DNA from 3 places in the Paenibacillus praedii genome. Region 2 is predicted to be linked to each of the others. Evidence: riboswitches for the same ligand, from Rfam matches in the RefSeq annotation. Region 2 holds a riboswitch; each other region holds the start of a gene.
The links. Region 2 has a riboswitch for cyclic di-AMP ahead of ACO9K6_RS09085 (hypothetical protein). Riboswitches for the same ligand answer to the same signal wherever they lie in the genome.

Region 1: linked by a shared signal. The riboswitch ahead of ACO9K6_RS15715 (C40 family peptidase) and the one ahead of ACO9K6_RS09085 (hypothetical protein) in region 2 are both predicted to bind cyclic di-AMP.
Region 3: linked by a shared signal. The riboswitch ahead of ACO9K6_RS04575 (TrkH family potassium uptake protein) and the one ahead of ACO9K6_RS09085 (hypothetical protein) in region 2 are both predicted to bind cyclic di-AMP.

The regions. Positions count from the first base shown of each region.
Region 1 covers NZ_JBMWAM010000017.1:81,732-91,743, forward strand. The annotation lists gene ACO9K6_RS15685 (S-layer homology domain-containing protein) at 1-1,113, shown strand, start outside; gene pyk (pyruvate kinase) at 1,223-2,638, opposite strand; gene ACO9K6_RS15695 (AraC family transcriptional regulator) at 2,745-3,527, shown strand; gene ACO9K6_RS15700 (hypothetical protein) at 3,598-4,416, opposite strand; gene ACO9K6_RS15705 (Cof-type HAD-IIB family hydrolase) at 4,697-5,470, shown strand; gene ACO9K6_RS15710 (ATP-binding protein) at 5,672-6,985, shown strand; cyclic di-AMP (ydaO/yuaA leader) riboswitch at 7,117-7,254, shown strand; gene ACO9K6_RS15715 (C40 family peptidase) at 7,258-7,734, shown strand; gene ACO9K6_RS15720 (F510_1955 family glycosylhydrolase) at 7,997-8,920, shown strand; gene ACO9K6_RS15725 (BlaI/MecI/CopY family transcriptional regulator) at 9,002-9,418, shown strand; gene ACO9K6_RS15730 (protein-glutamine gamma-glutamyltransferase) at 9,736-10,012, shown strand, end outside.
Region 2 covers NZ_JBMWAM010000007.1:136,329-146,340, reverse strand. The annotation lists gene ACO9K6_RS09125 (copper resistance D family protein) at 1-516, opposite strand, end outside; gene ACO9K6_RS09120 (Glu/Leu/Phe/Val family dehydrogenase) at 855-2,234, shown strand; gene ACO9K6_RS09115 (vWA domain-containing protein) at 2,383-3,696, opposite strand; gene ACO9K6_RS09110 (hypothetical protein) at 3,849-4,151, shown strand; gene ACO9K6_RS09105 (aldolase catalytic domain-containing protein) at 4,294-5,256, opposite strand; gene ACO9K6_RS09100 (GTP cyclohydrolase II) at 5,372-6,118, opposite strand; gene ACO9K6_RS09095 (DODA-type extradiol aromatic ring-opening family dioxygenase) at 6,150-6,914, opposite strand; gene ACO9K6_RS09090 (winged helix-turn-helix transcriptional regulator) at 7,064-7,396, shown strand; cyclic di-AMP (ydaO/yuaA leader) riboswitch at 7,522-7,684, shown strand; gene ACO9K6_RS09085 (hypothetical protein) at 7,691-8,116, shown strand; gene metE (5-methyltetrahydropteroyltriglutamate--homocysteine S-methyltransferase) at 8,182-10,012, opposite strand, start outside.
Region 3 covers NZ_JBMWAM010000003.1:101,965-111,976, forward strand. The annotation lists gene sdhA (succinate dehydrogenase flavoprotein subunit) at 1-347, opposite strand, end outside; gene ACO9K6_RS04560 (succinate dehydrogenase cytochrome b558 subunit) at 372-1,043, opposite strand; gene ACO9K6_RS04565 (LysR family transcriptional regulator) at 1,245-2,153, shown strand; gene ACO9K6_RS04570 (potassium channel family protein) at 2,212-2,874, opposite strand; gene ACO9K6_RS04575 (TrkH family potassium uptake protein) at 2,892-4,232, opposite strand; cyclic di-AMP (ydaO/yuaA leader) riboswitch at 4,325-4,527, opposite strand; gene ACO9K6_RS04580 (CPBP family intramembrane glutamic endopeptidase) at 4,774-6,399, shown strand; gene uvrC (excinuclease ABC subunit UvrC) at 6,368-8,302, opposite strand; gene ACO9K6_RS04590 (YqzM family protein) at 8,482-8,628, shown strand; gene ACO9K6_RS04595 (YezD family protein) at 8,737-8,976, opposite strand; gene cysW (sulfate ABC transporter permease subunit CysW) at 9,004-9,888, opposite strand; gene cysT (sulfate ABC transporter permease subunit CysT) at 9,918-10,012, opposite strand, start outside.

The DNA of each region.
Region 1 (10,012 bases), on a different contig from region 2:
GGCGCGATTGGCTATGTGAATATGGCTGTGGAGCAAGGTGTAATTGCCGGCTACCCGGATGAAACCTTTAAGCCGAACCGGAACGTAACCCGCGCAGAACTGGCCACGCTGCTGGTCAGAACAAACGACAATCTGCTGGAGCAATCCGGAGCGATCACAGTAGCTGGAAAAATTACAGCGCTTCAATTCGGCGGCAATCAACCTGCGGATGCTGCAGCGGGTTCAAGCACTTACGGCTCTATTGCAATTGAAAGTTTTAATGGAGATGCGCTTGTCTATTCGATTTCAGCTGAATTGCCGGTTCCGTTTTATGATCGGTTTATTCCAGCGTCCGGGCTCATCATTGGCGATGCTGTATCGCTGACAGTAGAGAATGGCGCCGTTCTGAAAGCCAGCTTTATCGATAAAGAGCTTGTCAATGAAACGACTGCGGGCATTCGTGAATTTGAATTAGAGCTTGAGATAGATGAGGATAACGGCTTGAAATTGGAATATGAAAATAAAAACGGCAAGCCAAAAGCCGAGGTTGAAATAAAGGTCGATGGCGATAAAGAGAAATTGAAAGGGCCGGAAGCGATTCAGCAGCTGGAAGCCTTCTTTGCGGCTGTCATGCTGACGCCAGAAATGTCCAGAGACGATATACAGTCGCAAATTTTTACAGCGCTTGAAGTAGCTGATAACGGATTTAAAGAATTCGAGATCGAAATAAGGTTTTCGAATGGAAAGAAAATAGAATTCGAAGTGGAAAATGATGAAGAGTCAGCCGAAGAAGAAAACCTTTATGGAATCGATGAATTTAAGCTGAAAGCTGAGCTATGGAGCGGCCAAAAGCTTAAGGCTGAGTACAAATATGATGATGGAAAGTCCGAAGCGAAAATGGAGCTCGATAGCCAAAAGCTATCCGGAGCCAATGCGTTACGGGCTATTGCAGCATTTTTCGAGCAAGTATCCATAACGGATGACATGAGCAAGGATGAAATTGTTGAGCAAGCGCTGGCTTATTTTGAAATTGAGGAAAGTGCGATTAAAGACTTGAGGCTCGAAATCGAATTTTCAAACGGAAAAGAAGTGAAGATTGAGCTCGAGAAAGACGACGATGACGACGATAATTAAGTCTATCTGATGCGGAAGTGAAGCCCAGCATCTTCGCCAATTACAAGTCAATGGAGAAAAGGGAGCATACAATAACTACGGTTATCGTTAAGCTCCCTTTTCTTATTCCTTATACTTGTGCAATTTTAATCAAATTAGTCGCACCTGCTTGTCCGATCGGCACGCCTGCTGACAATACAACGGTGTCCCCAGACTGAACGATTCCGGTTTGCACGGCATTGCGCGTTGCGGACTCGAACATTTCATCCGTACTTGACACGCTGTCCCCTTTGACCGGTATAACACCGGAGAGCAGACAAATTTTTGGCAACACATGATCATGCTGCGTAATCGCAATAATTGGCGCTTGCGGACGATACTTGGAAACCATACGCGCCGTAAATCCGCTTTCCGTGAAGGTAAGGATGGCTTTCGCATTCAGCTCAAGCGTGGAGCTGACGACGCCTTGGCTAATAACCTCTGTAATATTCGTGCTTTGCTTCGCTCTGCGCTTATCGAATTGCTCTTTGTAGTCGATCATCGATTCCGCTTTTTTTGCGATCGTGGCCATCATCTGTACCGATTGTACCGGATATTTGCCGGCAGCCGTCTCGCCGGAGAGCATAACCACGTCCGCCCCTTGGATAACCGCATTCGCGACATCGCTTACTTCGGCTCTAGTAGGGCGAGGGTTTTGCTGCATCGATTCAAGCATATGCGTGGCGACGATAACAGGTTTGCCAACGAGGTTGCATTTGCTGATCATTTCACGCTGCATCATCGGCACATCCTCGATCGGCACCTCAACGCCAAGATCGCCGCGAGCGACCATAATCCCATCGGAGGCTTCGATAATCGCATCAATATTACTCATGCCTTCCTCGTTTTCGATTTTCGAAATGATTTGAACATGCTCAGCATTCGATTCTTCAAGGATACGGCGAATTTCCAAAATATCCTCTGCTTTGCGGACGAAGGAAGCAGCGATGATTTCGACATTGTGCTTAAGTCCAAATGCGATATGCATGACGTCACGCTCCGTTACGCCAGGCAAGGTCGTTTTAATGCCGGGCAGGTTGACGCCCTTTCTAGGCTTCAGCGTTCCGCCGCTTATAATCTGACAGCGTACTTCGGTTTCATTTACGGAAAGCACCGTAAGATCCACAAGACCGTCGTCAATTAGAATCCGGTTACCGGGCTTGACGACCAAAGGCAGCTCAGCATAATTGACCGGCAGACGGCTGGCATCGCCAAGCACTTCTTCCGTTGTTAGAACGAGTTCTTCACCGGCTATAAGCTCGCAGGATGCTTCCTTCAGCTTGCCGATGCGTACTTCCGGTCCTTTTATATCCATCAGGATCGGCACGAAGGTATTAAGCTCCCGCGCCGCTTGCCGTATATTTTCCATACGCATAACGTGATCTTCAAGTTCTCCGTGAGCCATATTCAATCTGCCAACGGTCATCCCAGCTTTAATCATTTCCTTGACGGTTTCAACGGATTCGCAAGCGGGTCCCATGGTACAGATGATTTTTGTTTTTTGCATGTAGGTAGGCCTCCTCGTTTTTACCATTGTAACGCGAATTCTCGAAAGAAACTATGAACTATAGTATAATAGAGGAACTATAGTATTGAGGACGGGAGCGTTTATTCTGATAACCATTATAGACATGCATCAAGACAAAGGAAGCGATTGGTACGAAGAGGTCACTGGGAAGCGGACGGCCTTCCACCTTGCGCTAGTGACCTATGGAAAATGCGTTTATTGGGTCAAGCATGAGAAGCTTATTTTAGAAAAAGGCGATTTGCTGCTTATTCCCGACAATACTCCTTATTATAGTAAAAGCGTGCCTACCGTGGTTCATACGAAAATAATCGTTAATTTCAGTCTAAACGCCGCCGACAGCAGACTGCCTGTGCTTCAACGTCAAGAGCCGCTTAAGCGGCGGTTAGGCTGCTATGAGGTCATCCATGAACGATTGCGGGGTATGCTGCACCAATGGACGGAAAAGCCTGCCTATTATGAGCTTATGGCCGAGGCGCTTCTCATGGAGGCGTTAATCGGCTTGAACCAGGAATTGGACCGGGGCGCGATATCCTCTGATAAGCATCGGCGCGTCGATAGTATGAAGCAATTCGTGCAAACGCATTATCGTGAGAAGGTGACGAAGGAGGAGCTGGGCGATGTCATTAAGACAACGCCCAACTATGCCGCAGCCTTGTTCAAAAACGTCACGAATCAGACGATTAGCGAGTATGTGCATCAAACAAGGATGAAGACGGCCATCTACATGCTCACAGAGTCCCAGCTCACTGTCGCGGAAATATCCGATTATTTGGGCTATAGCGATGCTTCATATTTTCACCGCGTATTCAAGAGGAGCATGGGGAAGTCTCCCTCCGACTATTTGCAGGAAAGATCAATCCCGCGTTAATTCAAAGCTAAGCTTTCGTCCTAAACCGCTTGTGATAACGACGAACGGGTCCGGCAGTTGCCTTTCTATTCTATTGTGTACTTAGCTGGACATTTGCTTTGGCTATGACACTCGAAATTTGCTGCTCATAAGCGAATATTTTTTGCTTTTGCTCGTTCACTTGCTTCGTAAAGGAGATGAGCCTTGTAAATGAGCTTAGCGTGGCGGTCGCATCGCCTTTACGAACGACCTGGTTCAAAATTTTTGTTTCGGTCGTGAACTGCTTCTTTTGGGTGCTGATTGCGCTTTTTGCGGACCTGATTTTAATATTGACCTTGTCGCTCTCGATCAAAATATCTTTTATTCGCTTCATCGTTTTTGTCGCCGTCGCCTTTGCGGCTTTAAGCGCCGCCTCTTTGCTGCGAATATCCTGCTTCGCGATTTGCACGGCGGCCTTTGTCGTTTCAACCTGCGGATTCAGTATGCTCACGAGCGTCTTGCTTTGGTAGGATTTGGCGATGCTCAGCTGCTGCCTTATCGTATCATAATGATTGAACAGAGGTTGATATTGCTTCTTGGCACGAGACACATCCGCTTCAAGCTTTCGAAGCTTGTTAGCATCAACCTCCTTGATCCGCTGGCGCGTGGTCAGCTCAGCGTCTTCGTTTCGATAATGAAGATCGTTGATCTTTGTATCCCATTGGATCGTTTGCTTCTGAACCGTCTGCAAAGCGGTGTATTGCGACGTTAATTTCGAAGTCGTTGCTTTGTCGGCTGCTGCTTTCATTTTGTCAAAGGCAGATTTGGCGGTGACGGTAAACTCGAACGATGAAGCGGACACAGCGGTAGGATACAGCGCGATAAGCAGCAGGATGAGCAGTAAAGCTGTAGGCTTTGGAACGGTATGCATGTTAGGGAGGCCTCCTCGGATGACGGCGTATAACGCAAAAAAAAGCACCAGCAAGATAGGCGTTATACGCCATCTCTTACGGGTGCTTCCTTCGTAAGCCGTGCTTATTCAACTAATTTCTACCAATATACAGGATGCGGCTGGGATGCGTCAAGCGACCGATTCCGGAAAAGGCTTAGACTTCAGCTGGCGGCATTCCTTTTCGGAAAGTAATTATATATACTAGGGAAATAACAACAGGCGGCATACGTTTGCAACAACGAAGAGGAGAGGGACCAGAGTGGGCTACAAAATCGTATTTTTTGACATCGATGGCACGTTAATCAATGAGCAAAAGGAAATACCGGAGGATACAGTCAGAGCGATCGCCGAGCTGAAGGAAAGGGGCATTGAGCCGGTTATTGCAACGGGCAGAGCGCCCTATTTCATTAAGCCGCTGGCGGAGAAGCTTGGGATTGATTCGTTCGTAACGTTGAACGGCGCCTATGTCGTGTATAAGGGTGCTCCACTGTATAAGCGTGAAATGGAAAAAAGCAGCTTGGAGGCGTTGGTGAAAATAGCGGGCGAGCATGGCCACAGTCTCGTATTTGAAGGCGAGCATTCGTTCTTCGCCGACAAAGAGGATCACCCGTTTGTCATCGATTCGGTTAATTCATTAAAGGTGGATTTGCCCGGCTACAATCCAGATTTTTGGAAAACCGATAGCATCTATCAGGTGTTTTTGCACTGTGAAAGTAATGACGAGCATTTGTACGAGGGCCTGAATAATGAGCTTAAACTCATCCGCTGGCATCCGCAGGCGATTGACGTGCTTCCTGCGGGAGGCTCGAAGGCGCAAGGCATCGAGGCGCTGCTGGATAAGCTGGGGCTTACATCAGCGGACGCGGTTGCTTTCGGAGACGGGCTGAACGATAAGGAAATGCTTGAGATCGTAGGCTTTGGCGTCGCGATGGGCAACTCGCACCCAGAGCTGCTGCCCTATGCGGATTATGTGACGACTCATGTGGACGAGCAAGGCATTCGCAACGGCCTAGTGAAAGCAGGTCTGCTGTAATCAATGCAATGTTAATAAATAATAAATATGAGTGTGAAATTATATAAAAATAATAATAAAGGCTGAGGTGAATATCCATTCACATCAGCTTTTTTAATGCTTAAGAACTAAAATGTGAAGGAGAAATATGCTTGATATCGAATAAATAATAATAGAAAGTTTAAAATTAATTAGATTGCTTGATCGATGGGGGTAACCGCTATGACGACTCGTATCGTCCAGTTAACAGAAAGCATTCAAGTTGCCAATGATGCGCATATTCTGTATACCTACGATCATCTCGATGCGTATATTGGAAATGCAGTATCATTTATTATAGCGGGCGTACAGCAGGGCCAACAAATTATTTTTACGGATAACAGGGAAAGATTTGAGCTCATTAAGGAGCAATTGCATGTCGTCGGCTTTGGTGATGATATAGCCAGCATCAGATATGTGGACAGCTATGATTTTTATGCGCTGAACGGTATTTTTACCTCGGAAAAAGTGGTACAAAACTTCATGTATGTCATGCAGCCCTTTTTGGATCAAAGCATTCCGATTCGAGTATGGGGAAATGTAGAGTGGGTAGAGAGTGACAACATAGAGGAAGAGTTGGATGCGTACGAGAGAGAATGTGATATTGCCATCCTGCAGCTAGGCATCTTAACGGTGTGTGCCTATGCTGGACACAACTTAACAGCCAGCTTGCATATGCGGTTGATGCAATCCCATGAATACGTCATGTCGGATAAACAGTTGACACACTCACGCCTATACTACAATCCGGGTAAGCCTGCTATCTTTCCTTCTCTGGCTGAGCACGCAAAAATTCAGAATGAAATGGATTTTTACAAAAAGAAGCTGGACTTCGTCCAGGTTATTTCACACGAGGTTCGGAATCCGTTAACGGTTATAAAAGCCTACGCAACTATGCTGTTAAATGACCGGGAGCTGAAGATCAATGCAAACGCTGCCAAAAAACTGGCCGATATTGCGGATTATGTGGCTGTCATCGATCATGAGATATCGCATATTTTGAATACGGAGCAAATGCTCACGTCGGAAGCGCTGTGGCAGACAAGCGAGATTCATCCACTTCCTATTATTGAGGAGGTGGTTACGATGATGGAAGTGAAAGCGCGCACTCAGAGTATTCAATTGAACCGGAGCATCACGTTAACCGGGCAAGAGATTATGAATAGCAATGCGACTGGCTTACGCCTCATTATTTCGAACCTGCTGTCCAATGCGGTGAAATACAGCCATGAGGGCAGCTGCGTACATTTCCGGGCGGAAGTCAACAATTATACGCTGGGGCTTGAAATCGAGGATTGTGGAATCGGCATGAGTGCGGAGCAGCAGCAAAGCTTGTACCGCAAGCATGAAAAAATGAATGTAGAGAAAAACGGACAAGGGATCGGATTGTTTATGGTCAAGAAGCTGATCGACCATTTTGGCGGTGAAATACATATGGATAGCGAGATCGGACGGGGAACGATAGCCCATGTCAGCCTGCCTGTCGTAATTGGATAATATGAAATAGATGAGACTTTTTTCATGCAAGGTTTATAATAAAATATCGTTTAATGAGTAAAAATGAAAGGATTCTAATAAATTAATTGGAGGATTATGCCTAAATTAAGCGAATATTTTCATTCAGAGAAGTTATAAGAACGCCGAATTCTTGATTTACAGGAAACGGGGGAACCACCTAGGGTGAATTGTTTTTGGGAAACTCCAAGAGCATAGGGATCTTCAACCGAACCCATAAGCTAACCTCGTAGGCAACGAAGGGAGAAACAGTTTTGAAAAGAGTGTTTATTGTTTTTTTATCCTGTTTGATGTTATTTGCTGGCGGAGGAAGCGTGCTGGCGCAGAAGGCCGAACCAACAGTATTAGCAGGCGCAATTAATGATGTTGTCGGAACTCCTTACAAATGGGGAGGCACCACCACCAGCGGTTTTGATTGTTCAGGCTTTATTCTTCATATCTATAATAAATTTAATGTGAAATTGCCTAGAACGTCTAAATCACAGTCCGTAATTGGCGAAAAGGTTGATAAAGATGAACTGCGCCCGGGAGATTTGGTCTTCTTTGATACAAGCGGAAGAGGAGTCTCTCATGCCGGCATTTACATAGGAGAAGGAAAGTTTGCGCATTCTTCTTCCAGCAGAGGCGTTACGATCAATAAGCTAAGCGACAGCTACTATGAAAATCGTTATGTAACGGCTCGTCGTGTCGTAGAACAAAAAACACACGAAGCGATGATGGCAGTAAAATAATATAAAAATGGACGATTATGAAGTCATTCATAATCGTCTTTTTTTTTATGATGGATTGCAAAATAATTGAAAAATTATCGTCTGACCCGATAAATATCTTGCGTTTGAGCGGCCAATACTATGATAAACAAAACATAAGGAAGGTGTTGCTCATGAAACAGATGCCGCTGGCTTCCTGTAAAGTTGCAACTTCATCGAATGGATACTACAATATGTAGTATCGAAATAACTACATATTGTAGTGTTAAATTGGGGTGCAAACGTGAAAGCCAACATGAAAATAAACTCGAAAATGAAATTTGGCGTTGTTGCCATTATCGCTGTCCTTATTTTACTTGTAATTATTATGTTCATAAACCGGACGGATAAAGAGAGTGTATCCTTAAGGCATATACATGGACTCGGGTATACAAGCGACGGGAAGCAATTGATCATTCCTGCGCATGAAGGTTTAGTATCCTATGCAAACGATCGTTGGCAGCCATTAGAGGGCGACAAGCATGACTATATGGGCTTTAATGCTGTGAAGAATGGATTTTACAGCAGCGGTCACCCTGCAAGAAGCTCTGAGCTTCAGGACCCGCTTGGCATCGTAAGAAGTACGGACCTAGGAAAAAGTGTTGAAATATTGGACTTTCAAGGTGTGGAGGATTTTCATTGGCTTGCGGTCGGCTATGAGACGGAAACTATCTATTTGTTCAATCCACAGCCGAATGCCAAGCTTGATGCCGTCGGTCTCTATCGGTCGCAGGATGAAGCGCTCACCTGGGAGAGAAGCGGCATGAACGGGATATCCGGCGATTTGATTGCGATGGCGGCGCATCCGACCGACCCGGCGACGATAGCGGTCAGCACGAGCAGCGGGGCGTTTCTATCAACTGATTTTGGGGACCAATTTCATAAACTGCCTGTAGATCAAGTGGTGACTGCACTTGCTTTTGGCATTCACGGCGATCTTTTTATTGGAGGAAAAGGTATATTGCTGCGGCATACAGGAGATAAAACCTCATCATTATCCGTACTGCCGCTTGCCTCTGATGATGCGATCATGTATATTGCACAAAACCCAAAGCAAGAGAATGAGTTTGCCTTAGCGACCTCTAGTATGAACGTTTTTCTAAGCAAGGATAACGGGCTTAGCTGGAGTCAAATCGCAGACAAGGGTAAAGGACTTTCCAGCAGGTAAATAAGGCTGGTGTTTGGTGACGAGGAAAGTACATGGGCCGCTTGGGGTGGGGGAGGAGCAGCAGGCTTGAAAATTCAACGAATGAAGCTAAGCGGAGAAGGGCTGAATCGTTTTTTTGGCCCGTTGGAAGCTCGGATTATGGAGATTGTATGGGAAGAGGAAGATGAGGTTTCGATCAAAAAAGTGTTAGCCTTGCTTCACGAGGAGCTCTCCGTTAATACGATAATGACCGTATTGAATCGCCTGACAGAGAAGGGTCATTTAGTGAAAACATCCTCTGGCAAAGGCAGGAATAAGGCTAGTACGTTCCGGGCTGTACAGCGAAAAGAGCAGTTTATAGAAGAGCAAACCCGGCATGTGACGGAAGGATTGGTTCAGGAGTATGGGCAAATGGTTGTGAATCATTTCTTCGATGCGTTTGAGCAGACCGATCCGGAGCTCATGCGGCTGATGGAGGAACGGATCAGACAGTGGAAGCGTGATAAAGATGAAGTATAGCCGCCATCACTTTGTTTTTCTTTCTATTTCCAACGACGAGATGCCGGGCATGCATCATTAATCCATGTATACATAATACCGGTGCAAGGAGCAAACAGAAAAGACAACCGCTGACCGTTAGGAGGTCCGGCGGTTGTCTTTTTTTTCTGCAAATATGAATTCGCTGCCGATACTGTCCGTGAGTTTGCTCATCATCGCTTTGAAGGTATTAATTTGCGTCAGGTTACACGAGTTTTCTGTATGTATTACTTCTCACAAAAAACTTTTTTACACGTACAATAACCCATCAGAGTAAATGATGACTTGGAGGAAAAAAAGTGATTTTAGTTGCAGGGAGTCAGACGTTTCAGCTTAGCCCCCTCATGCTGTCGGAGCTGGAGCGGCGAATATTGCTAGACAAGCAGAGGAGTACCGCCGTTTATCGTTATCCTACTGTCGATGCGCTGGTGTTCGAGCTGAAGATGCGCACGCATATCGTCGAAGCGGCAAAGGCTATGTATGCGAGCGGGGTTAGCTTTGCAGCCTTTTCGAATTCGAGAGCCAACGAGCGGTATTGGATGGTTACCGATAACGGGGGCTTTCAGCTGAGGAGCG
Region 2 (10,012 bases):
ACCTAGCCAAGAACGACCGATCGCCGTTTCCGTCAAAATGCGCAGCCATTCATTGGCACTGCCGCCATCGTACCCCTTTAGTAAGCTGATCATATGGACAAACACGAACACAAGCACAGTAAGCAGCAGTCCTCTGATCACAGGCAGGCTCCATTTGTCCATCATTCTCCGCTGGCCTTCATTCATTCCCGCAGGAAGGGCGATTGACCAAAGCATCGCACCTGCTGTCAGCATTAGCGCAAAATAATAAAGAGCCCTAACCGTATAAAATAACACTTTTCCTAGCGTAACGCCTTCATCATGATGTCCTGACGCTGTATGATCATGACCGACCTGCTGATGCGGTTCGAAGGCGGCTGCCGCATTTTGCGGCTGTGCCGATATGTATTCAGGGGCGAGCCACAGAGATGAGCACGCCAGGCAGATTAGAATAAGCAGCACGATAGAAACGATAACCTTTAACCGCCTTCTAGGCGATAAGTGATTGGCTGTTTCTTCTTGTGATATGTAACTCACGATGTCACTTCCTTCACGTTGTTCTGCTACAGTTTACTAAACCGCTGCAAAAAGAACAATTATACATCTGCATCCAGCACAAAACCTAGATGATGTCGCTTCAGCCGCTTCACTGTCCAAGTATTATTTTACAAGAATGTTTATGCTGACGATAGGGATTAACCCCATGGATAATGTGACAAAACTGCGAATGGAGAAGGCGGGCGAGGGACTTTTGGATTAATGAACTCGTTATGGTAAAGTTATGAAGTAAGTTTTCACCGATTCGACGGAGTGATAACGATTCATACCAGCGTATAATCATCTCATTTTTGAACACAGAGGGAGGTCGTTTAGTCGTGGCTAGTCAAACCGGCGCCATCGTACAGCAGTCCTTAAGCGCTTTAATGGGAGACCCTTCATTTTTACCGAGTTTGCAAAAACAAGCGCGCGAGCAGGCTTTTATGTCGCTTGCTGCTATTCTATCAACACCTAATAAAGTACATAAAGCTTTCCTTCGCATTACCGTCGACAACGGCAATGTCGTGCGCATACCGGCTTATCGGATTCAGCATAACGATACGCTTGGACCATACAAGGGAGGCATTCGATTCCACGAGCTCGTAAGCGAGGAAGAGGTGACAAATCTCGCCGCGCTCATGACGCTTAAAAACGCGCTCCACGAGGTTCCTTTTGGCGGGGGCAAGGGCGGAGTCGTCATCAATCCGCGCGCCTATTCTACGAAAGAGCTTTATCTCATATGCAAAAAATATGTACAATACTTCAGCGATGTGCTAGGGCCCGATAAAGATATACCCGCCCCAGATATGGGAACCGGCGAGCGGGAGATGGACTGGATGATGTCCGAATTCAAGAGCATCAATCCCGGCAGTCCCTACCTCGGGAGCTTCACGGGCAAAAGCGTCATCAACGGCGGCTCGCTAGGCCGCAGAGAAGCTACCGGCAAAGGCGTCTATTTTACGTTTCGCTATATGCTGCACGATTTCCTAAAAACGCAGAGCAACTGGCTCGCTGGCAGCACAAACCCCTTCGTCCAAACCGCGCTGGCCCACTCGGATCGGCCGTTGTCAATTGCGGTGCAGGGCTTCGGCAATGTCGGCTCAGTGGCCGCATTAGAAGCGTATAAGTGCAGTTACTTGAACAATAAGGTCGTTGCAGTAAGCGACCGCAACGTAACCCTCTATAACCCGGATGGCCTGTCTATTCCGGCTTTAATTGAATACGCCGCCCGAAACCAGGGAGATTTGCCTGCCTCCGAAACGGCGCTCGCCGAGCTTGATATTAAGGCGCAAATTGTTGGACGCGAGGAAGTTCTCTATTTGGATGTGGATGTGCTGATTCTGGCTGCGCTGGAGGACCAAGTTCACAAGGACAATGTTGAGCAGATAAAAGCGAGAATCATTGTGGAAGGCGCGAATGCACCGATTACAGGCGAAGCCGACGAAGCGCTTAGCGCTAAAGGCGCCATTATCATACCGGATATATTAGCGAATGCGGGCGGCGTTATCGTCTCGTACTTCGAATGGCTGCAGGGCCGGGAAACGCAGTTTTTCATTGAAGAGCAGGTCCACAAAATGCTTTACGAAAAAATGCAAAGGACGCTGAACAGCATTCTGCCAACCTACTTCGGCGATCCCTACACGCTTCGCCAAAATTGTTATATCCACGCGGTAATGAAGCTGTCCACCGTGCTTTACAGGCAAGGCAAGCTGTACTAAGAATACCCTGGCTGCAGAACCATACAGCCGCGTAAGTGGCAGTGCTGTAAGCGCATATTTGCTCCTACGACCCTCAAACACTTGTTACTCTCGTGCTGTAGGAGCATATGCGTGATTACAGCTTCCGCTTGAACGTCCTGCCACGTCATTACTCCTGCACATAACGATTAATAACCTCAACCAGCAGATCATTCAGCAGCTTCACCTCATATTCGCCTACCGCCGGCTCAAGGTGATCCCCGCCGATGCCGCTGTCATCGGTCAGAAATAAATAGGTGCCGCCTGTGGCAACAGCCATGAACCGCAGCAAATATTCCGTATCTACGTCAACGCCGCTGGAGGCTACCGGAATGATGCGAATCCCTTGCTCCGCTGCGTCAGCCGTAAGCTTCTGCATTTCATCGATTATTTGCGGATCATCATGCGGCGGCGCATCCAGCACCAGGAACAATAGACGCGCGCGCGCTTCCTCGCTCCATTTGTGCTCATGTATGGCGTCTCTTAGCGCTTGATCGACTGCCTCAGGGTAATCTCCTCCGCCATGCGCCTCCTGCTCACTGAACTGACGAATGACTTGATTAATATCTGTGGTGAACGGATATGGCTTTACGATATAATCATCATGCTTATCCCGGTAAAAATTCGCGCTTAGCCGCATATCCAGCTGATTGGCATGCTCATCGGACACCCGCTTCACGACATCCTTGAGCTCAGCCTCCAAATAGTTCAGCTCATCCTGCATCGAGCCGGTCGTATCCACGACAAACATAACATCAACCTGATTGGAAAGCGTGTCTGCCCTCCCTAAATCAACCTTCATGCTGCCCTGCTGGGGAATTTCCAGCGGCTGCGAAGTTTTATTCTCCTGCCCCGCCCTCACCCGAACGGTAAAGCTGCCTTGATTGGCCGTATCCCGATCAAAAAGCCCTGCATACACATACGCTCTTCCTTCTGTATTCGTACGCGCTTGCCAAGCGGTTTCTTTCCCGGACAGCAGCTCGACGCTCGCATCCGAGACTGCCTTCCCATTCGCCGTTACAACGACCTCCAGCCGATGAAAATTCCAAAAGCCCCAGATCCGCTTGCTGCTGTCTGCTTCTTGGCTGTTCAGCAAATTGCCGAACCGCTCCCAAGCGGCCAGATCCTCCCATTCGCCTGCCGTGAGCTGACCCGCTTGCACCTCCTGATTGGGATTCGAATAGCTGCGGTTGCCGCCTTCCTTCTCTTTACTCGGCTCACTGCCAGGTGCCCGATTGTCTCCGTCCGAACTCGACTCCTCCTTAGCTGCTTGGTCACTCGTGGACTCGCCTGCTGAAGTATCAGAGTCCCCGCGATCGGACGCATTATTCGAAGAAGAGGAGCATGCGTTGAGCACCAGCATGAAGACAACCAGAACCGCCATTATCCAGCCTAGGCCTTTTCTTTGTCTGCCTGAAGCTATATAAGTTTGACCCGCTTTCATTCCTTCAGCCCCTTATCTTTGTATTTGCTACTCTGACGATCAGCGGCTTACAAATGTTGCATAATTAAGGCGTTACCATTACAATCGATTTCAGGCATGCGGCGAGTTCCAAGATCGACTGCATATAGCTTCATTTACAGGAGGACCTCATCGTGGAAACCTTTGAAATTATCGCTATGGAAATAACGTACCAACAACAAACGAAGGGACTATCCTTCACTTCAGCCGAGCTTGTGCGCGTTACGGAATATGGCGACCGGCTATGGTATGTCGATGTGAATGGGGTAGGCGACCGAGAGCTATTAGCTTGGTTCGGGCAAAGCGAGGACATCAGAGTACAGCTTACAGCTGTTGCAAGGAGCGGCCAAACCTTCCGCGGCATTGGCTATCTGCACCCGAATGAGCCGCATCAAGCGGCGGCCATTCGCGGAGATGGCGAGCTGCTCGAGCAATAATGCGTGATTGAAAGCAAAGGACCGCTCTTTAAAGAACGGTCCTTTGCTCTATCCTATTTCATCTTGTCCCTTCCGCTTTGTCAATAGAATCATAAAAGCCCCTGCAAATTATATTCAAAAATTTGCAGGGGCTTTTATGCTATTATTTGCTGTGCGCAATTTCAGGCGTTGTAAGACGATCGTAGAATTCCACGCCTTTATCTTTGTCTTCAGAATCGCGAAGCGCCATTGCGGAACGCGGATGCTCATCCAAGATGCCTGTGATCATGTATGGGATAATGTAGCCCCACTCTTCCTTCTCGCGAAGCGGGATCATGTATTTCTCGATCATATCGAGAACAGGACGGATGCTGTATTTCGTGTTCTGAAGCTCAGCTACAAGCAGCTCCGTGTTGCAGTTGCCCGCAGCGCGGCCCATACCGTATACGGAGGAATCAAGCAATTCAACGCCATTCTCCGCTGCAAGCAGCGTATTCGCGAATGCAAGCTGCAGATTGTTATGTGCATGAACGCCTAAACGCTTGTTCGGCAGATGCTTGCGGAACTTATCGACAAGATAGCTCATGTCGCTAGGCTTCAAGCTTCCGTAGGAGTCAACGACGTACACAACGTCTACCACACTGTTGTTGATTAGCTCGAATGCTTCGATTAACTGGTTCTCCATAACGTTCGAAAGCGCCATAATGTTCAACGTCGTTTCATAGCCACGATCGTGGAACACTTTAACAAGCTCAAGCGCCTTGTCTACATCTTGGACGTAGCAAGCAACGCGAATCAGATCAAGCAGGCTCTCGCTGCGCGGCAAAATGTCATTCTCATCGACACGACCGACATCAACAAGCGCGGAAAGCTTCGTATTGCCTTTATTCGGAATGACCTGCTTCAGAAATTCATCGTCCAGGAAGCGCCAAGGGCCTGCGCTTTCAGCGCCCTTCAATAGCTTTGGTGAGTTTTTGTAGCCGATTTCCATATAATCGACGCCGGCTTCGTTCAAGCTTTTATACAAATGCTGAACAAACTCGACACTAAAATCCCAGTTATTCACGAGACCGCCGTCGCGGATCGTGCAATCAACAATTTTGCAGTGACTCGTCTTTGAATGCATGCGTTGTTACTCCTTTATATGAACATGAGTTCAGTTTTTTCTCATTTTACTTGAAAAGGAAGAGGAACGCAAAATGTTTTTGTCGATTTATGGATGCTCGAAGCAAGCATTACACTTATTGCACGATCGACTCTGGCTTTTGACCAAAATGTCCTGAACGCTTCACCTTCGTTTGAAGGTATTTCTCGTTATATACCGAGGATTGGCCCCATAGCGGAACCCTTCCGGTCACATTCATACCCGCTTTGCCAAGTGCATCCACCTTGCGTGGGTTATTCGTAATAATGGATCCCGATCTTGTACGCAGCAGCTTTAGGACGGCAATAGCATCGCTGTAATCGCGCGTATCGTCCTCAAAGCCAAGCTCTGTATTGGCATCGACGGTATCGAGGCCATCCTCCTGCAGCAAATAAGCGATCGCTTTACTGAATAAGCCGATCCCTCGGCCTTCATGGTTAGCCAGGTAAAATAACGCACCCGAGCCATGCTCGGTAATGATCCGCATCGACTGCTTCAATTGGTAGCCGCAATCGCATCTTGCGCTGCCGAAAATATCGCCTGTATGGCATATGCTGTGCATCCGGATAAGAGAGTCGTCGCTATTTTCAAAATCACCGTAGACGAGCACGCTTGACTGCTGCATATCTGCATAAGAGCTGCGGTTCAAATCCTCTAACAGCTGCTCGACTGACAGCTCCTCGCCAGCTTCCTTGCGAAGCCAGCTGTACCAGTGAAATGTCTTCGTTTCTCCATCCAGCTCCACTGGAAGCTTGACAGGTCCAACAACGTAAATATCGTTGCTACCGCTTTTTGTCCGTTTTATTTTATCCTTAATAATGGCTGCAATATTTGGTTTAATCATGCTGATCCACCTTCTCTAAATTTATGGAATATTAAAATTGCATCGATAAGTAGCTTAAAGTGCCGAATTCATAGCTGCGATAAATAACCTTAGGTGAAGCTGCTGGATTTCCGCTTCCAAGCGCTATATATAAAGGTACGAAATGTTCCGCCCGCGGTACTGCCATTTTAGCATGCGGGGCAAGCTCTTCATACCGAAATAAGGCATTCGTGTCGTTCTCTTTCATTTTTCCGATCAGCCATTCGTCAAACTCGACCGCCCAGCTCTCCGGCTCCTTCTGACCCCACTTTACCGCACGTAAATTATGGACTGTAACACCGCTCCCGATCAGCAAAATATTTTGCGAGCTCAAGCTGCGCAGCGCTTCACCAATCTGATACTGCTCCTCTGCGGAACGGTATGGATTGACAGAAACCTGCACAACCGGTACATCCGCCTTCGGAAACATATGCTTCAGCATCGTCCATGAACCATGATCGAGTCCGCGTTCTATGTCATAAGCAACAGCTATTCCCTTATCACTTAGCAATTCGCCGACTAGCGCAGCCACCTTTGTAGAGCCCTTTGCTGGATATTTCACCTGATAAAGCTCATCTGGAAAGCCGTAGAAATCATAAATCGTTTCATACTCATCGTCCTTTGAAGAGATCGTGACGTCCTCCGCTTCCCAGTGGGCGGTAAAAATAACGATTGCATCAGGCTTTAAACTAGCTCCGGCTGCTTGCAGAAATTTACTATATTCATTTTGCTCGACGGCGAGCATCGGTGATCCATGCGCAAGAAATAAAGGGTTCATGGATGTGCCTCCTCAAAATAAAGTTACTATTTGTAACTAATTATAGTTTTACAATTTAGGATAGTCAAGTAATTAACCTTATTGATGTTAGCTTGTATAAATAAGATATTAGCGCTATACTTAGAAGGAACATAGAAGAGGTGATACGAATGGATCAATCAAACCTTTGTCCTCGTTTCCAGAAGGGAATGGACATCATAAGCAAACGTTGGACCGGCCTTATAATATTTCAGCTGCTGTCCGGCCCGCAGCGTTTCTGTGCCGTGCAATCGGCCTTGCCGATCAGCGGCAGATTGTTATCGGAACGATTTAAGGACTTAGAAAATGAAGGGATTGTTGACCGCCATGTCTATCCCGAAACTCCTGTTCGCATCGAATATTCATTAACTGCGAAGGGTCGTGCGCTTGAGCCGATCATAAGGGAAATTGAAAAGTGGTCACAAGATTGGGTGCAGCCGTCAGAAGCCGTTAAACAACTTTGAGGCTGAAGTTCCCTTTCATTTAAGAGCCGTCCGTTTTCCAGACTACAGTTATCTTAAGGACGGCCCCATTCATGTCAAGGCCTTAAATGGTTTACAATTAGTCATTTCAGGTTTAAAATAGAAATAAATCATTAACGCTGAATTTTTCTTATGAAAAAACGGGGGAACCAACGCGAACGTTCAAGCAATGGCTCGCAAGGGGTGAATCCAGGGCTTTGTATCCCTGGTAGGGCATTCTCTCTAGCCCGAATCCGACAGCTAACCTCGTAAGCGAAAAGAGGAGAGGTTTATTTTATGTTGTCTCAATCTTCAAATCATTTTCAGTTTCACACCGAACAGTCCTCTTCATTAAACGTTTCTCGCATCGAGCTTTTCATCATTCCCGCTCTCGCCATTGATTCAGCCGGTTATCGTGCATGTCTTCGTATAACAAGTGATTCAGGCATTGGCTGGAGTGAGATGTTCGTCGGTGAAACGGATGAAACGATCGACCTGGAGCGCTGGAGTGATCTTCTTGTCAGCTTCATTGGCAGCATAACTCTTCCACCCTTTCAAGATTTTCATTATGACAAGGATGATCCTGATGGACGCGTATTTGATCTATTCGCCGCTGCCGTCAATCATGTTACCGCACGCTCCGCAGATTCCGCTTCATTCGCAACGGATACGGAAGAGCATGTTCTGCGTCAACGGGCCTTGCATTATGTATCTTTAGTTTGATCAGGTTGCTTGCATGTTAAGAAGCCCGACCCTTCTCTAGCAGAAGGGTCGGGCTTCTTATATTTCTAAATCGATACAGTCACTTCATGCTGCTTGCGCACTTGATAAGTTGCCTCCATCATGTTGCGGAGGGCATCTACGGTCTCGGCTTCACCGCGCGTCTTCAACCCGCAGTCCGGATTGATCCAGAAGATGCTCGGATCAAGTACTCTTAACGCGCGCTCGATGTTTTTCACCATTTCATCGACGGCAGGCACACGCGGGCTATGAATGTCATATACGCCAAGCCCAATGCCTTGATCGTACGTGTGCTCCTCGAAGCTCTGAATCAACTCGCCATGGCTGCGTGATGTTTCTATAGAAATAACATCTGCATCAAGCGCTAGAATTGAATCGATAATGTCGTGGAATTCGCAATAGCACATATGCGTATGAATTTGTGTTGTATCGCGCACATCCGATGTCGATAGACGGAAGGCGTGTACGCCCCACTTCAAGTAGGCATCCCAATCGCTTTGCTTAAGCGGAAGTCCTTCACGCAGAGCCGGTTCATCGACCTGGATCATTTCGATTCCAGCTGCCTCGAGCGCCTTCACTTCCTCGGACAATGCCAACGCAATTTGATACGCGACCTGCTCGCGCGTAATATCGTTCCTTGGGAAGGACCAGTTCAGAATCGTAATTGGACCGGTAAGCATTCCTTTCACCGGACGATTGGTCAATGATTGCGCATAGACGCTTTCCGTAACCGTCATCGGTTCAGTGAACACGACATCCCCGTAAATAACCGGCGGCTTCACGCAGCGCGAGCCGTACGATTGCACCCAGCCGTTGCGCGTAAAAGCAAAGCCGTCCAGCTTCTCTCCGAAAAACTCAACCATGTCAGTACGCTCGAACTCGCCATGCACAAGAACGTCGATGTTAAGCTCCGTTTGAATTTCAATCCATTTTTTTATTTTTTCATTAATGAAAGAAGTGTAGCTTTCTGTGCTCAGCTCATTTTTTCTCCACTTCTGCCTAGCCTGACGAACATCCGTCGTTTGCGGAAAGCTGCCGATCGTTGTTGTCGGCAGGAACGGAAGCTGCCATTTCTCCTGTTGAAGCTTCTGTCTCTCTTCGAATGGCAGATGTCTTGCCGAAGGATGTGCGGCTACAGCTGCCGTATCTACCGCTTTTCTATTACGTGCCGGAGAAACAGACAGATTATAAATGCGCTGGCCGTTTTGCTTCAGCTCCTCCGCGAACGGACCGTCTAAGGCCGCTGCAACGCCTTCTGCACCAGCGGCTGCGCTCAGCCAAACGATCTCATCCAGCTTCTCTTCAGCGAATGCTAGCGCTTCGCGCAGCTCGGAAGGCAGATCTGTTTCATTTTTCGCCGATACTGGCACATGCAGCAAGCTGCTGGAGGATTGTAGGATAATGCGCTCCTTCGGAACAAATTCCATAATTTTCTCGATTATTGCAAGCTTCTGACGATAATCTGAACGCCAAATATTGCGCCCATCTACTAATCCGACAGCAAGCAGCTTATCCTGCGGGAAGCCGTATTGCTCCAGCGAGCTTAGGTTCTGCTCCAGACCGTGGACAAAATCAAGGCCAAGCCCTTGTACTGGCAGCGCAGCAAGCGTCTCGTAATGATCTACCGCATCGAAGTAGGTTTGCAGCAGCAAGTTAAGGCCTGGGGCAGCTTCATGAAGCTGCTGATAGATCGATTGAACGAGCTGAAGCTCATCCGTTGTAAGTGTTGTTACCAAAATCGGCTCGTCAATTTGTACCCACTGAACGCCCTCTTGCTCAAGCTCGCGCAGCAGCTGCGCATACAGCGGGATGAACTGCTCTACGAGAGCTGGAAGCTGCTTGGTCTCATAGCCTTTGGACAGCTTCAAAAAGGTATAA
Region 3 (10,012 bases), on a different contig from region 2:
AAGCGGCGGAAGTCAAGCAAGCCCTCGGACGTGCGGCTGAACATAACGCCCATCCGGTCCATCAAATGAATAATGCCCGGTGCTGCGTCGCACATTGCTTTAACGGGAGGCTGATTAGCTAGGAAGTCGCCGCCATATACGGTATCGTCGAAATGCTCCCATGGCGAATCGCCTTCTCCTTTTGTATTAACCGCGCCGTTGATTCCGCCCTGCGCGCATACGGAGTGGGAACGTTTGACCGGAACAAGAGAAAACAAGTCAACATGCACGCCTGCTTCAGCCGCTTTAATGGTAGCCATTAAGCCGGCCAGACCGCCGCCAACGATGATAATTTTATTTTTTGCCATAACGCTTCGCTCCTTGTCTTCAAACTAACCGATATTCGTAAGTGTCCATGCTGCACTTGCAGCTTCCTTGAACTCGTTGCCGCTAAATGCGATAAGTGAAAGTATAAACAATGCGGAAACGATAACAAAAATACCCATGCAAATGTACGAAGAAATGCGCTGCGCTCTAGGATTAATCGTAATTCCCCAGCTTATGAGGAATGCCCATAGTCCATTGCTGAAATGGAATACAGCAGCAAGCACCCCGATTACATAAAGGACAAAGTATGTCGGATTGCTCGCGATATGATGCATCGTGGAGCCAAGCTCTTCATGTGTAATATTGCCGAGGTAGATTTGCATCCTTGTTTGATATACGTGCCAGAACACGAATACAAAGGTAATAACCCCTGTAACTCGCTGAGCGGTAAATGCCCAGTTGCGGCCGTATTTAAAGCGTCCTGTATTAGTGTTCGATTGATATGCGACATATAAGCCGTAAATACCATGGAACAATAACGGGAGGTAAATACCGAAAATCTCGAGCACTGGAATAAGCGGCAAGCTGTTGATCAAATGCACGCCCTTGTCGAAGCCTTCGGGTCCTCGCTCAAACGCCTGGTAATTTGTCAATCCGTGCACGACGATAAATCCGCCGAGTGGAATGATCCCGAGAAGCGAGTGAAGCTTGCGCGAGAAATACGAATTTCCTTTCATGTCATTCCTTCTCCTTTCAAAACTGTGAGTGCTCTCATGCATTTTTAACAAATCATTCTACATTGTAACCCCAGCATGTACACCCGTCAACAATTCTTGACACAGATTAGCCATACTTCCCATCCTACTCCTTTTCAGCTTATAATGGAATTGCTTATTTTTTATAAATTCTTATAACAAAACGACATAAGGAGTACTTCCATGAATGAAGAGATGCATGTGTTCACCGTTATCGTTGAGCAGTCAAGCATGAACAAAGCATCCGTCCTGCTCAATTTATCTCAGCCTGCGCTATCACGCAAAATAGCGAAGCTAGAGCAAGAAATCGGTACGCCTTTATTCCGCCGCATCGGAAAACGACTAGAGCTCACCCGAATCGGCCAGCTTACCTATGAATACGCGCTCGAGGTGAGGCAGCTGCATCGCAAATATTTGCAGGCCGTTTCTGACTTCACCGCCCTAGGCCATACTACGCTGACGATCGGCGCCAGCCTGACGACGCTGCAAACGACGCTGCCCGATCTCATTCGCACTTTGACGGACACCCATCCGGAAATCGATATTAAAGCCGTTACCGGCAAAACACATGAAATTGTCTCGCTGGTCCGCGATCATAAGGTTGATATCGGAGTCGTTGCTTCCAGCATTGAGGACTCGACGCTGCGCTGCATTCCGTTGTTCGAGGATCATCTATCGCTCGTGCTCCCGCGTAATCAGGTCATTACCGATAAAGGAACGCTGGGCATTCAGGATTTGACCGGCATGCCGATGATCCTGTTCTCCAAAGGAACATGGTACCGTCTGTTGACGGACGAGCTGTTCGATAAATATCATTTGCAGCCGGATGTGCGAATGGAGATTGACTCCTTCGAAGCGATCCTTCGCTTGCTGCACACCTGCAGAGCAGCAACCCTGCTTCCGCACTCCTATATGCGCCATCAGCTGCTTGAGGATAATGAGCTTCTCGTCATTCCGATCCGCGAGCTGGAGGATACGAAACGCATGACATCGCTTATCCATGCCGATGGAGCCGCATTAAGCCCTACTGTACGGATGTGGATTAATGAAATAGCCGCGAACTTCCCTACGCAAAAGGACAGCAGCTTCTAAAATAAGGCTGCTGTCCTTCATCTTTTCCAATTAAACTATTAAACATCCGTACAAAACACTAACGGATAACCGTAGCCTCAAAATCCTCAATCTGCTCATTTGTACCAATAATAACCATGACATCGCGTTCCGTCAGCACATCAACTGCGGTAGGCGCAATAATAATGCCGCCAGGCTTGTTAATCGCTACGATGCTGCAGCCAAACCGAGCCCGCGGATTGAGATCATGAAGCGATTTACCGTTTAAGCATTGCGGTACGGCTAGCTCTGCGATCGTGTAATCCTTGGAAAGCTCGATGTAATCAAGTAGGTTAGGCGAAACTAGCTGATGCGCTACTCGAATTCCCATATCACGCTCTGGATAAACGACGCGATCGACACCAATTTTCTCAAGCACACGACCGTGCAGCTCACTCATAGCCTTAGCCACAACCTTCTTTACACCCAGATCCTTAAGCAGAATCGTCGTCAAAATACTTGCTTGTATATCATCGCCAATCGCAACGACACCGCAGTCAAAGTTGCGCACGCCAAGCGATCGCAGCGCCTCTTCATCCGTACAATCGGCAGAAACCGCATACGTCAGCAAGCTGCTCATATCTTGAACGGCCTCCTCGTCCTTATCAATACCGAGCACCTCATGACCAAGCTCTACCAGCTCCCGTCCCAGACTAGAGCCAAATCGTCCCAGGCCGACTATTACAAACTGACTTTTCTTAATCCCCACTTGTGTTTCCCCTATCCAATCGTAATTTTCCCTTCAGGATGCCGGTACAATTCTTTTTCTGCTCCGTTACCCAGCGCATAAGCTAGCGTTAACGGTCCAAGCCGCCCGGCAAACATCGTAATGGCAATAATAATTTTGCTAATCTCGGACAGCTCTGGCGTTAAGCCAAGCGATAATCCCACTGTGGCGAATGCCGAGGTCGCTTCGAACAATAAATCAAGGAACTTATGATCCTCTATCATGGAAAGCAGCATCGTGACGAAAACGACGAGCCCAAGCGACAGCATCGTAATCGTTAATGCTTTAAAGATGCGGTCCTTGCCCAAGCGATAGCGGAATAGCACAATATCCTCACGACCTCGAATCATGGCCAATACGGCCCCGATCAGCACAGCGAACGTCGTCGTTTTGATCCCGCCCCCCGTCGAGCCCGGAGAGGCCCCGATAAACATCAATATAATTATAAAAAACTGTGTAGCTTGACGCAGTACACTCAAATCAAGCGAGTTATAGCCGGCTGTCCTCGGCATAACCGATTGGAAAAACGATGAAAATAATTTCCCTCCCCAATCGAGCGGGCCCAGTGTCAAATGGTTCGAAAATTCAAATATGAAAATGACCACCGTTCCGAATGCAATAAGCGAGCCAGTCATCGTTAAGACAACCTTACTGTGCAGTGACAGCCTGCGATTTTTGCGAAGCTCCGACAAGTCTGACAAGACGACGAAACCCAGACCCCCGAACACAACAAGCAGCATCGCTGTAATATTCACAACAGGATCGGTGACGTACATCGTCAAGCTTCGAAAATCGCCAAATATGTCAAAGCCGGCATTGTTAAAGGCTGAAATGGAGTGGAAGATGCCAAAATAAATCGCTTTGCCGAGCGGCATATCCGCTGCGAACCGGAATGCAAAGAATGTCGCGCCAATCAGCTCTATGGTCAGAGAATAAATAATTACGCGCCGAATTAAGCGAACGATTCCTTCCATGCTGGCCTGATTCATCGCTTCTTGCAAAATCAGCCGCTCCCTCAAAGAAATCTTCTTGCGCAGCACGAGCGCGAAGAGCGTGGCCATCGTCATAAACCCTAAGCCGCCTAGCTGAAACAGTACCATTAATATAATTTGACCCGGAACAGAGAAATAAGTTCCTGTATCCACCACCACCAGACCTGTAACACAGGTGGCTGAGGTCGCAGTAAATAACGCGTCTATAAATGGAAGCCGGTCGCCAGTTGCCGAAGCAAAAGGCATAGATAGCAGGAAAGCTCCTAATAATATAATAAGCGCAAAGCCCGTAACCAAAACACGCGGCGGAGACCCTTTCCATATATTCCAACTGATTTTCATGTACCAACCTTCTTTTGCATGTTGTGTTATAATCGGCAGGCACTCTGCGGGCATAAAAAAAAGCACTGGAAACTCAAGTGCTCTGTGCGATGAGTCCTGTTCCAATACGCCTACGAGGTTAGCTGACGGATTCGGGCCTGGACAGGCGGCCCTAATTAGCTTGAGAAAATGTTCCTCTTGCTAAAATTCACCCCTTGCCTCCGCATGAGAACAGCTTGACGAGCAGCTTGTTTCATTTTGTGCGACGGCTTTATGGTTCCCCCGTTTTCCTAAGGAAATTCGGCTGTGTTATTCATTTAGTATGACGTTTACGATTATAATCCCAAAGCAGGCCCCATATAAAGCTTGCATTAAGTACAAAAGAGACGATTTTTGACCAAAAACGGGCAACCGCCAATAACAGCATCCCTAAAGCTTGTTGCACATCGTTATTTCTCATTCTATTGACCGCAAACGTACTTTTGGGTTGGATAATTCAGGGATTAATATGATATGGTAATGGAATAGTACATTTAATAATACATTTACTTGAGGTGAACTAATGATCGATTCAATTAAACCGAATGAATGGAAACGATTTGTATGGGCCGCTCTCGCCTGCTTTGCTATTTATCTATACTTGGATATTAGCCCGATGTTGAAGTCAATTTCTTCAGGCGAATATGTTACAAAGGTAATTGACAAATCAGAAGCGGAACAGCAGGCCGCAGCGTTCGCGGAGCAGCAAGCCGGACTCGCGGTCAAATCCGCTAAAGCCGTGCATCAAACAGATAAAATGATGAATGGCTACCTGTCCAAGGAAGAACTAATTACAGACTACAGCGATCAATACGACGCCCGTTACCCTACGGATACCTTTCAGGTCGAACTAAAATTCGAGCCGCGGGGCAGCGGCTTCGTTTATGTGCATATGCAAAGCGGCGACGTCGTCGCTTGGAACCTTCATATAGATGGACAGCCGCTTGCCGAAGCAGATATCGAGCAGGCTGCCGCCGACTTTTTAGTAAGCCAAGGCTTTCGTACAGAGGAAATAAGCAGCGGGCAAGTGTTTGAAAATGGCGAATGGTATTCGAAGCCTGCAGGCTACAGCATAAAAGATGCGGCACTAAACGTGGACGTAGACGCCCGCTTCATTGATAACCGCGTAGTCATTACAAAATACAAGCCTGCCTTCGTCGCACCATCTGACTATGTCAAGTATGTAGAAGGACAGGATTCGCTGGCTGGCTGGCTGACCGGCATCGGGTACCTTTGCATGAGCATTGTATTGGGCATTCTAGCCATTATTTACGCAGTGCTTTATCGCAAATTCACCTCGTTTAAGTATGGGATTGTGCTGACCATCATATTCTTTATTACTTATGTCATCATGAATCTGAACGTTCTGGACGGGATTCGCGCATCCATGGGCGAAATGGATGCTGCTGACTCCGCTATTCTCATTACGGCCATCTTCACCGTATTCCTTGCCATTCCGATGGCAGGCTCCATTTACATCTCGCTTATCGCCGGCGACGGGCTGTGGAAGGCGCAGGGGCGCGCATTGTGGCCACGCTTCGGGCAGCAGGGCTACGGAAATTATGTTTGGCGAAGCATGGGCTTGTCGTATTTATTCGCGATCATCCTCTTCGCCATACAAGCCGTCATATTTAGAGTTCTCGAATTCACGATCGGCACATGGAGCACAACAGATGCCACACAATCGCCCTATAACATGGGCATCCTATGGCTTATGCCTGTTCTTGCCTGGGCGGCAGCCATATCGGAGGAAGCGGTGTTCCGTTTCTTCGGGATCGGTTTGTTCCGCAAATGGTTCAAAAACACATTCGCCGCAGCGCTGCTGCCGACATTATTCTGGGCGCTTGGACATGTCATGTATCCATTCTACCCCTCAACAACAAGGTTAATAGAGCTAATGATTATCGGGCTCCTATTCAGTTTTATATTTGTGCGATACGGGCTCATTACAGCGATGTTTACCCATGCGATATTTAACAGCGTTGCCGTTGGTATATCGTTGTTGACAATCGGTTCAGCGCCAAACATCGTTTCCGCTATTTTCTTCACTATCCTGCCTGTACCGATCGCTTGGATGATCAAATATTTCAGCAGCAAAAAAGAAAAGAAGCCGTCCGTTACGACGACTCCTCATTTAGAGCAGCAATAATTTGAGAAGCTAACTTTTCACCGATAGATAGGGGCCGAAAGTCTTCGACTGCGGCCTCTTTTATTTTTTTAATAGAACCAAAATGCTTCAGCAGCACCTTTCGGCGCTTCTCGCCAATGCCGGGAATCGAGTCCAGCTTCGATTCAATCATCGACTTGCCGCGCTGCTCGCGGTGGAACGTAATCGCAAAGCGGTGAACCTCATCCTGTATGCGCTGCAGCAAATAAAATTCCTGGCTGTCGCGCGGCAGCGGCACAATTCCAGCCGGATCGCCCGTCATAAGCTGCGCCGTTTTATGCTTTGCATCCTTCACCAGGCCGCATACGGGAATATAAAGGCCAAGCTCGTTTTCCAATATGTCCAGCGCTGCCGATATTTGACCCTTGCCTCCGTCGACAACGATAAGATCAGGCTGCGTCAGTCCCTCCTTCAGTACCCGCTCATAGCGTCTGCGAATCACCTCGCGCATCGTCTCATAATCGTCAGGACCTTGTACGCTCTTCACTTTATATTTGCGGTATTCCTTACGGTCCGGCTTGCCGTCTGTGAATACGACCATAGCGGACACAGGGTTCGTGCCTTGAATATTCGAGTTATCAAACGCTTCAATACGGCGAATCTCCCCCAGCCCTAACCAGCCGGCCAAAGATTCCGCAGCCTTGACACTTCGCTCCTCATCCTTCTCGATCAACCGGAATTTCTCGTCAAGCATGACCCTGGCATTGTCTATTGCCATGGTCACGACCTCACTCTTGCGGCCGCGCTGCGGCATGAGCACCTTTACCTTCAGCCAGCTATGGAGGGACGCAATCACGTCATCCGCTCGCGATCCAGCCTGCTCCTCAGGCGTGAATGCTTCTTCCTTCGTTTCTTCGGCAGCCTCTTGCTTAACAGGAGGCTCTTCCTGGACGAACGCGTCAGCCTGCTCCTGCTCTGGCGGCTGCGGCAGCAATATTTGCTTCGGCAGCGCTGGATTGTCGCTGTAATACTGCGTGACGAAGGTCATAAAGTCATCATAAGCTTCCCCGTAATAAGGAAATGTCGTCCCACGCCGCTCGATCAGCTTGCCATGGCGCATATATAAAATTTGCACGCACATCCAGCCTTTATCAACGGCATAGCCAAAAATATCGCGGTCAAGCGCATCCGACATCGTAATTTTCTGCTTCTCCATCACCTCGTCGATGGCGATGAGCTGGTCACGAAATTCCTTCGCTCGTTCGAACTCAAGCTGCTCCGCTGCTTCCTCCATTTTGCGCTGAAGCTCGGCTTTCACAACGTCTTGTCCGCCGTTCAGGAAACGGGTTATTTCCTGCGTCATCCTGTCATACTCCGACTGCTCCACATCAAATTCGCATGGCGCTATGCATTGCCCCAAATGATAATAGAGACATACTTTATCCGGCAGCGTCTTGCACTTGCGCAGCGGATAAAGGCGGTCAAGCAGCTTCTTCGTCTGCTGCGCCGCGTAAGCGTTCGGATACGGTCCAAAGTACTTGCCTTTATCCTTTACGACCCGGCGCGTAATTTCCAGCTTTGGGTGTTTCTCATTCGTTATTTTTATATAAGGGAAGGTTTTATCGTCCTTGAGCAGTACGTTATACCTCGGATGATGCTGCTTAATTAAATTACATTCAAGAATAAGCGCCTCCATATTGCTAGAGGTCACGATAAATTCAAAGTCGCGAATTTCCGATACGAGCCGCTGTGTCTTGCCGTTATGACTACCGTTAAAATAGGAGCGCACCCTGTTTTTGAGCACCTTTGCTTTACCGACATATATGATAACACCATCACTATTTTTCATTAAGTAACAGCCCGGCTGATCAGGGAGCAAGGCTAGCTTGTTCCGTATATTTCCTTTGGCTTCCGCGAGCTGCTGCTCGGCCTGACGCCAATCCATTGACTGTTGATCCATGCTCTCACCTCCGACTGCCATAACATTCTGTACACATTTTAGCATAGTTGGACGTTATTTTGTCTTACAATTGTCACCGGTAATTGCTTTACTTTGCTTTACAACTGTTCGGAACTTTGGGTATACTAATGAAAGCCAAGCTTCTTTCAAGGAGGACGTCAACCATGGAAAACATAAGAGATCCGCGCGAGCATTACAACGAAGAACCGCGCCACGACTTAATGGATGTTGTATTCGGTTTTGGCGGCATGCTCGCTTTTATGACCGTTATTTTCGCCGTAGCCGTAATTGTGAAGTTTATCATCTCGTAATGGGGAGGGAGCAGCGTGCTGCTCCTTTTTTTATCTTCACCCAAAAAAGCTCCGCTAACACGGCCAACAGCCACGTTGCGGAGCTTTTTACAGTTAGCTTCAATTGTTCTACTGCACAATGCGGAGCGTCTCACCAGCGGAATGGGCCTCGCGCGACCGGGACTGCTGCTTTGGCTCGGAGGGAGCCTGCTTCTGGGAAGATCCGTCATAGCGGGTTCTTTCCGTCCGGTCGATCTGTACGATTCTACCATCATGAACCGTAATGGTAACTTGCCCATAAGAAATTCCACTTACCTGATCGGCAATACGCTCCAACCAGTGCTGATCCGCTTCAAACGGCTTTGCCATAGAAAACCCCTCCATTTTTTATTGTTTTTAACCCTCTGGTATGACGGCTTTTTGCTGACCGGACTTCCATTCCACAATACTTTTCACAATTAAAGTGACGACTGCCAGCATAACAAGCAGCGATGCGACCGCGAACGATGCGGAAAACTGATATTCGTTATACAAAATCTCAATATGGAGCGGCAGCGTGTTCGTTTCGCCGCGAATGTGGCCCGAGACGACAGATACAGCTCCGAATTCGCCCATCGCCCGCGCGTTGCACAAAATGATACCATACAACAATCCCCATTTGATATTCGGTAGCGTTACCCTCCAAAATATTTGCCAGCCCTTCGCTCCGAGGCTTGCTGCCGCCTCTTCCTCCTGCACGCCTTGAGCCTGCATGAGCGGAATAAGCTCACGCGCAACGAACGGCACCGTTACGAACACCGTTGCGAGCACCATGCCCGGAAGCGCAAAAATAATTTGTATTCCCCGCTCGTTGAGCCAAGGTCCGAAAAAGCCTTGTGCGCCGAATAGGAGCACATAGATTAAACCGGAAATGACAGGCGATACGGCAAAGGGTAAATCAATGAGCGTAATAAGTATGTTTTTGCCCCGAAATCGGAACTTGCTGATGGCCCAGGCCGCCGCGATACCGAAGATTGTATTGATGGGGACAGCAATCAGCGCAACCATTAACGTAAGTCTAAGCGCCGCCAGCGCATCCGGTTCAGTAATGGAGTCGATGTAGACCCCCACGCCTTTCTTGAAGGCTTCAACAAATACCGAAACAAGCGGCAATAAAACAACGAGACTAAGAAAAAGCATAGAGATTCCAATAAGCGTCCAGCGAATAGGTGCAGATTCGGTTATATGCAGAGGCCGCTTTGCAGCCTCATCAGAGGTGTGGACGGTGATTGCTCCAGCCATATTAGATTCCCTCCATCGTAAGACTTGGCTTATTCCGTTACTGTGCGGCGATTCATGCGCCACTGCAGCAGATTGATGACCAGCAGCATAAGGAAGGACACTACAAGCATAACGAGTGCGATTG